2 linked regions of the Metallumcola ferriviriculae genome follow. The protein of the gene in region 2 interacts with the protein of the main gene of each other region in a pairwise test. Links are inferred from orthologs where the notes say so. Each region holds a gene or a part of one and is shown on either strand. Other genes may lie near its edges.

The links.
Region 1: the proteins of MFMK1_RS16185 (region 2) and rplL interact in binary tests that used the Escherichia coli proteins (3 or more experiments, as listed by UniProt). The link is inferred for Metallumcola ferriviriculae from one-to-one orthologs.

Annotation. Positions count from the first base shown.
Region 1 is NZ_CP121694.1:125,683-128,370, forward strand. It holds rplL (50S ribosomal protein L7/L12), read right to left. Parts: upstream 1,687-2,688; coding sequence 1,315-1,686; downstream 1-1,314. Other genes in the region: rpoB (DNA-directed RNA polymerase subunit beta), read right to left, coding at 1-996; rplJ (50S ribosomal protein L10), read right to left, coding at 1,725-2,255; rplA (50S ribosomal protein L1), read right to left, coding at 2,499-2,688. UniProt on the Escherichia coli protein: The binding site for several of the GTPase factors involved in protein synthesis (IF-2, EF-Tu, EF-G and RF3). Is thus essential for accurate translation.
Region 2 is NZ_CP121694.1:3,276,684-3,281,250, reverse strand. Bases 1-3,959 are described here. They hold MFMK1_RS16185 (DNA polymerase III subunit alpha), read left to right. Parts: upstream 1-312; coding sequence 313-3,759; downstream 3,760-3,959. Other genes in these bases: MFMK1_RS16180 (phosphatidylglycerophosphatase A family protein), read left to right, coding at 3,852-3,959; MFMK1_RS16190 (YtrH family sporulation protein), read right to left, coding at 1-145. In the rest of the region: more of MFMK1_RS16180, read left to right, coding at 3,960-4,355. UniProt on the Escherichia coli protein: DNA polymerase III is a complex, multichain enzyme responsible for most of the replicative synthesis in bacteria. This DNA polymerase also exhibits 3' to 5' exonuclease activity. The alpha chain is the DNA polymerase catalytic subunit.

The DNA.
Region 1 (2,688 bases), 3.2 Mb from region 2 along the record:
AAGCTCACCCACGGAACGCAACCTACGGTTCCCCAAGTGGTCGATGTCATCACGGCGCGCTTTTCCATCCATCAATTTCAGGAAATAGCGAATAGCTGCTATTATGTCATTACGGGTAATATGTTTTTCGGAACCTTTTAACGCTTCCGGAGGAAGTTCATTCTTTAATTTTTTATTCATTTTATAGCGCCCGACATTACCAAGATCATACCTTTTGGCATCAAAGAAAAGTGTTTCTAATAATGAGCGGGCACTGTCTACGGTGGGCGGCTCGCCCGGACGCAAACGCTTGTATATTTCAATCAACGCTTCATCTTCACTGTCAGTGTTGTCTTTTTCCAATGTCAGTTGAATACGCTCATCTTGCTGAAACAGTTCCAAAACTTTACTATTACTGCCCCAGCCCAAAGCGCGCACCAGAACCGTAGCGGGAAGCTTTCTAGTGCGATCCACCCTGACATAAATATAGTTATTGACATCGCTTTCGAATTCCAACCAAGCACCGCGGTTGGGAATCATTGTAGCACCAAAAAGTTTTATGCCGCTAGAGTCAATACTTTCTTTGTAGTAAACTCCGGGGGATCGAACCAGCTGACTGACAATAACCCTTTCAGCACCATTTATAATGAACGTTCCCTTGTCAGTCATGAGCGGGAAATCACCCATAAAGACTTCCTGTTCCTTCACCTCACCGGTTTCCTTATTAATCAACCTTACTTTCACGCGTAACGGTGCGGCGTACGTGACATCCCGTTCTTTACACTCTTCCACCTCGTATTTTGGATTACCCAGGTTATAATCGATAAATTCCAACACAAGGTTTCCCGTAAAGTCTTGGATAGGTGAGATGTCACGAAACATCTCTTTTAGACCCTCATTTAAAAACCACTCATAAGAATTCCTTTGAATCTCGATCAGGTTGGGCATATCCAAAACTTCTTCAATCTTGGCAAAGGTCCACCGTTCCCTGCTCCCTACCTTTACAGGATAGGCCATTAACACATCACCCCCGTTTAAATATGTAGCAAAACAGCAGCACAATTAATAAATATACCCTGCTGCTATAAATACAGTAAAAGTGCTAAAAGCAAGGTTCTAATATCAAACCTCGCTTCTTCAAAATTATGGCAACAAAACTCCACTTGTATAGGCTTTCCTGAAAATACGTGAAATATTCCATTATACATGTAAATTTTACCTTAAGAGATAGTATTTTTTAAGACTAAACGCCATTTTAATATGGTAGCATAAGCGGGGGTCACTGTCAAGAACAAAAATTTAGCCGACCCATTAGGATCGGCTAAATTGCTAAATCTACTTCATTTCTACGGAAGCGCCAGCTTCTTCAAGCTTGGACTTAACTGCTTCTGCATCTTCTTTACTAGCCTTTTCTTTAACTGCCTTGGGCGCTTCGTCAACAAGTGCTTTAGCTTCTTTCAAGCCAAGACCGGTGATCTCGCGAACAACCTTGATAACGTTGATTTTCTTATCGCCAGGGCCCGTAAGAATTACATCAAATTCTGTTTGTTCTTCTTGAGCTGCCTCAGCAGCAGGGGCAGCAGCAACTGCAGCCACCGGGGCGGCAGCGCTTACACCAAACTCTTCTTCAAAAGCCTTAACTAATTCAGCAAGTTCCAATACGGTCATTTCTTTTACGGAATCTAGAATTTCTTGTACTTTAGACATTTTATTTCCTCCTCTTAATTTATAAGTATTGGGCGGCTCTATGCCGTTTGTTCTTTTTCTTTACGAACAGCTTCCAGTACATAGGCCAGATTACGAATAGACCCTTGTAATACATTGGCCAATCCTGCCATGGGTGCCTGCATCCCTCGTACAACCTGGGCCAGCAATTCCTCGCGCGAAGGCAGGTCTGCCAGCGCTTTAACTTCCTCAACACCAATGACCTTGCCCTCTAAAATACCTGCCTTGATCTCCAGTTGTTTATGATCCTTAGCGAATTTAGAGAGCACCTTAGCCGGAGATACAGCATCTTCCACGCCAAAAGCGATCGCTGTAGGTCCTTCAAGGTAAGGATTCAATCCCCCCAGGCCTAAATCTTGGGCAGCAATTGTAACTAAAGTATTTTTCAATACTTTATATTCTACATTGGCCTCCCTCAGCTTGGCACGGAGTTCTGTCATTTCAGCCACATTCAATCCCCGGTAATCCGTAAGCACTGCACCCCGGACTTTATCCAGCTTTGCCTTAATTTCCTCAACAACTTGAACTTTCTGCTGACGTTGCTTGTTCAAGCATTACACCCCCCCTCAATTTGAGGTCTAGTTCAATATCCTACTTTAGAAATCACGCCAAAATTAAAATAGCCCCCGAGACATACGAGGGCAATAAAGCATAAAGGATAAACTCCCTTATCATTTTATTAACCTCGGTAGGCGGAAAATCATTATACCTTTCGGTACCTACTGTCTGCGGTCCAATATACTGTTTTAGTAATTAGCGTACCTATACTAACATATTGTAGCAGCAATCGTCAATTACTTAGCAACAGCTTTTTGTGGACTAACTTTAACTCCCGGGCCCATGGTGGCAGACACTGTAATACTGCGTAAGTATTGACCCTTAGTCGCAGCTGGACGAGCCTTTGCCAACACATCCAAAAAGGCCTTAAAATTTTCTTGAAGCTTTGCCGCATCGAAAGAAGCTTTGCCAATAGGAACATGTATG
Region 2 (4,567 bases):
TGATTTCGTAGGCTAATTTAGCCATGGTTCGTAATGGCGGACCGCCGGCTAGTACGGCGGCAAGCGCACCCACTAGTGAGGCGCCCAGCTCTACGCCCAGTGAAGTGAAAAGTATTAGCAGCATTTTTTGGCTAAAGCTGTCCATTAAGGCACCTCCTCTGTGTTGTCATATAAATACTTATTAGTAGTCAGCTCAGGCTATGCCGACATTTTTGGAAGGTCAAATTTATTATAAAAGCAGGGTTAGCAACAGTAAGTCTTGAATTTAGAAGTCTAACGAACATAATGCAACGATGATGAGGAGGAACGGAGTTGGCTGTTACCGGCAATTTTACTGGGGAGACTGACCGATACAATAAATTTGTGCATCTGCATGTTCATTCGGAATATAGCCTGTTAGACGGAGCAGCTAGGTTGGAGAACTTAGTTACCCGAGCTAAAGAGTTAGGAATGGATGCCTTGGCGTTAACCGACCATGGCGTTATGTATGGTGTGGTCGAATTTTACAAGTTGGCCCGCAAGTACGGTATCAAACCCATTATCGGTTGTGAAGTATATTTGGCCAGGCGGGGTCGATTTGATCGAGAAGCGAATAAGGATGATTCTCCATACCACTTGGTACTATTGGCGGAAAATGCCACTGGCTATAAAAACTTGATGGCATTGGTTTCCAAAGCATACATTGAAGGGTTTTACTACAAACCAAGGGTTGATAAAGAGCTGCTGAGGGAATATAACCAAGGATTGATAGCAATGTCTGCTTGCTTGGCAGGGGAGATACCTGCTGCGGTACTGGATAGCCGTATTGACGACGCTCGGCTAATAGCACTTGAAATGAGTGAAATATTCGGTAAGAATAACTTTTATTTGGAAATTCAGGATCACGGGCTAAAAGGACAGGCAGATGTAACGCGGCATTTGGTAAATTTGTCTAGGGGGACAGGGATTCCCTTAGTGGCTACCAACGATGTTCACTATGTTATGCCTGATGATACTAAAACCCATGAAATTCTTTTGTGTATCCAGACAGGAAAAACCCTGGCAGATCCCAACCGGATGGATTTTGGTTCCGGTGAGTTTTACTTAAAAGACCGCAGTGAGATGGAGATGCTTTTCGGGGAATACCCTGAGGCGTTGGATAATACACTTAATATTGCTGAACGATGCCAGGTGGACTTTGATTTTGGTTCTCTCCACCTCCCATACTATGAAGTACCTGAAGAATATAACCTGGACAGCTATCTGAGTAAATTATGCCGTGAAGGCCTCAGCAGGCGTTATGAAAAGGTGACTGAACAACACGACCAACGACTGGAGTATGAACTGAGAATTATAAACAAGATGGATTACCCCGGTTATTTTTTGATAGTATGGGATCTTGTCAACTTTGCCAGGAGTAAGGGCATCCTTGTCGGGCCGGGTCGGGGGTCCGCCGCAGGAAGCTTGGTGGCCTATTGTCTTGGAATTACTGATATAGACCCGTTGAAATACGGGTTGTTGTTTGAGCGGTTTCTTAACCCCGAACGAGTGAGTATGCCGGATGTGGACATTGATTTCTGCTTCGAACGGAGGGGTGAAGTTATTGATTATGTGGCCCAGAAATATGGCAGTGACCATGTTGCCCAAATTATTACCTTTGGTACGATGGCCGCTAAGGCTGCCATTCGCGATGTCGGCAGGGTACTGGGTTTTTCTCCGGGGGAAGTTGACAAAATAGCCAAGCTGGTGCCAAACGAACTGGGTATAACTATTACCAGGGCTTTAAAAGTAAGTGACATTCTGCGGGAACGATACGAAACAGAGGATAAGACCAGGGAATTAATAGATATGGCCAAGGCAATTGAGGGAATGCCGCGGCATGCGTCAACCCATGCCGCGGGTGTTGTGATAGCTAAAGAGAAATTGACTAATTATGTACCGCTGCAGACTACCAGCGACAAGATTGTCACCACCCAGTTTCCCATGAGTACTGTTGAAGAATTGGGACTGTTAAAGATGGATATTTTAGGGTTACGTACCCTTACGGTCATGAATCATACCCTGCGTTTAATACGGGAAAGCAGTGGTACGGAAGTATATTTAAAGGAGATACCATTGGATGACCCGGCAGTTTTTGAAATGCTTTCCCAGGGAGACACCATCGGCGTATTCCAATTAGAAAGTTCAGGTATGCGCGGCATCCTTAAAAACCTCAAACCGGAACAGTTTCCTGATATTATCGCCTTGGTTGCCTTGTATCGCCCGGGTCCGCTAGGCAGTGGTATGGTGGAGGATTTTATAAACCGCAAGCATGGAAATACAGAGGCAAGTTACCTACACCCATCCTTGGAAAATATCTTAAAGGAAACTTACGGTGTAATATTGTATCAAGAACAGGTGATGCAAATTGCCAGTACCTTAGCCGGTTTTACTTTAGGTGAAGCGGACCTGCTGCGCAGGGCCATGGGAAAGAAAAAACCTGAGGTAATTATGGGGTTACGGGATAAATTTCTCAAGGGTGCTGACAAAAACGACATTAGTTCGGTAATTGCAGGGAAAATATTTGATTTGATGGAATACTTTGCCGGGTACGGATTTAATAAATCTCACTCCGCCGCTTATGCTTTGGTGGCGTATCAGACGGCATATTTTAAGGCTAATTATCCAGTTGAATTTATGTCTGCTCTTCTAACAAGTATTATGAATAATACTGACAAAGTTCCTTTATATATTGATGAATGCCGCAAGATGGACATTAAAATATTACCTCCGGATGTTAACGAGAGCAGAATGGATTTTACCGTAGTGGGTGAGAAGATCCGGTTTGGGCTAGCTGCTGTAAAGAATGTCGGCCGGGGGGCAATAGCATCAATTATCGACGCTCGGGAACAGAATGGCAGTTTCAAATCGTTAACGGACTTTTGTCAGCGAATAGACCTGAGGCAGGTCAACCGAAGGGTGATAGAAAGTTTAGTTAAGTGCGGTGCTTTTGGCTCACTGGGTTTAAACCGGGCGCAGCTTCTGGCAGTTTTAGACCAATCTCTAGATTCCGCCCAAGCTTACCAGCGGGACCGTGCCCAGGGGCAGGTTTCTCTTCTGGATCTTGTCGGTGAGGGAGATAGGGGAGATTGTATTTCCGAACGGATACCCGATCTACCTGAATTTGGTCCAAGAGAATTATTGGGGATGGAAAAAGAGATGCTGGGCTTTTATGTCAGCGGTCATCCGGTGGCTTCGTATGCAGAACAAATTAAAGCGCAGACTTCTTATGAAATCGCAAAACTACCGCTGGTAGAGGACGGCACCCGGGTCAACCTGGGTGGGATTATTACCTATGTCAGGCGTGCTATTACCAGGAAAGGGGAGGCCATGGCCTATATTACATTGGAAGATACGGGCGGCATGGTTGAAGCTTTGGTCTTTCCGCGAACATATTCCCAACTAAATACCTTGCTTGAGGAGGATCGGGTGGTAATTATGTCAGGAAGGTTAGCTAAAAGTGAAGATGAACTAAAGATATTTGTGGATGGGATTCAATGGCTGCCTGAACCCGGCACCGATAAGCTGTATTTAAAAATATTAGACCGAACACATTCTATGGACAGGATCAAAGGCTTTTTGCAGCAATTCCCTGGGGAAACACCTGTTTATCTATATTTCCCTGATAACGGACGTTGTATCATGACTGACAGAGGACATTGGGTAAGCCCGCAAGAGGAATTAATAAACGGATTGAAGGGTATCTGCGGTAATGAATGTGTTAAGTTGGTAAATGGCTAGCACGGATACACTGTTTTAGGCATAACAATATACTAACTTAGATGATCAGTAGCTCATGTAGCTGCTGATTCATTTTTTTAGGGGGGTATACAGTGAAAAAAGCGACTAATTTGTTAGCTAGCCGAGGGGTTTACCTGTATCAAATCGGCGATATCGTTTTTCACCTGCAGCAGCCTTATTTATCTTCTCTTACTAAGGATCAATGCCTTGAAGCGGTGGAAAAGGTATTGGAAAAACGAGAAGTACAATACGCCATTTTTACCGGCGTTGCTTTGGATGTATTGGCCGAGCAGGGGGCCTTACCCCAACCCCTTCAAGATATAGTTTCTCGGGATGAACCACTTTACGGTTTGGATGAGGTGTTGGCTATGGGTATTACCAATATTTATGGTACCATCGGCATTACCAGTTTCGGCTATTTGGATAAGGAAAAGACCGGGGTTATCGGGCAGTTAAATGATAACAAAAAAAATAAAGTGAATACTTTTTTAGATGACCTGATAGCTGGTATCGCTGCTGCCGCATCGGCTAAATTGGCCCATGGTGCAAAAAACAATCAAAGGGAAAAGGGCAGTAAAGATATAGATAGCGAATAAGAGAGCTTCCTAAATAATCATTTCTGCCGACTTAAAGGCAGATTTTTTTTGTACCAGTTTAGCCAGAAAGTATAAGTTCTGGCAAGTTCCCATCCACTCAGGAGCACAAGTGCGACTAAGCCAGCAAGCTGGCTTAGTCTTATGGAAGACAAGCTATCACTTAATAATATGCCTTCGGCAGGTGAAAAATAGGTTTAAGCAGGATGTTAGAC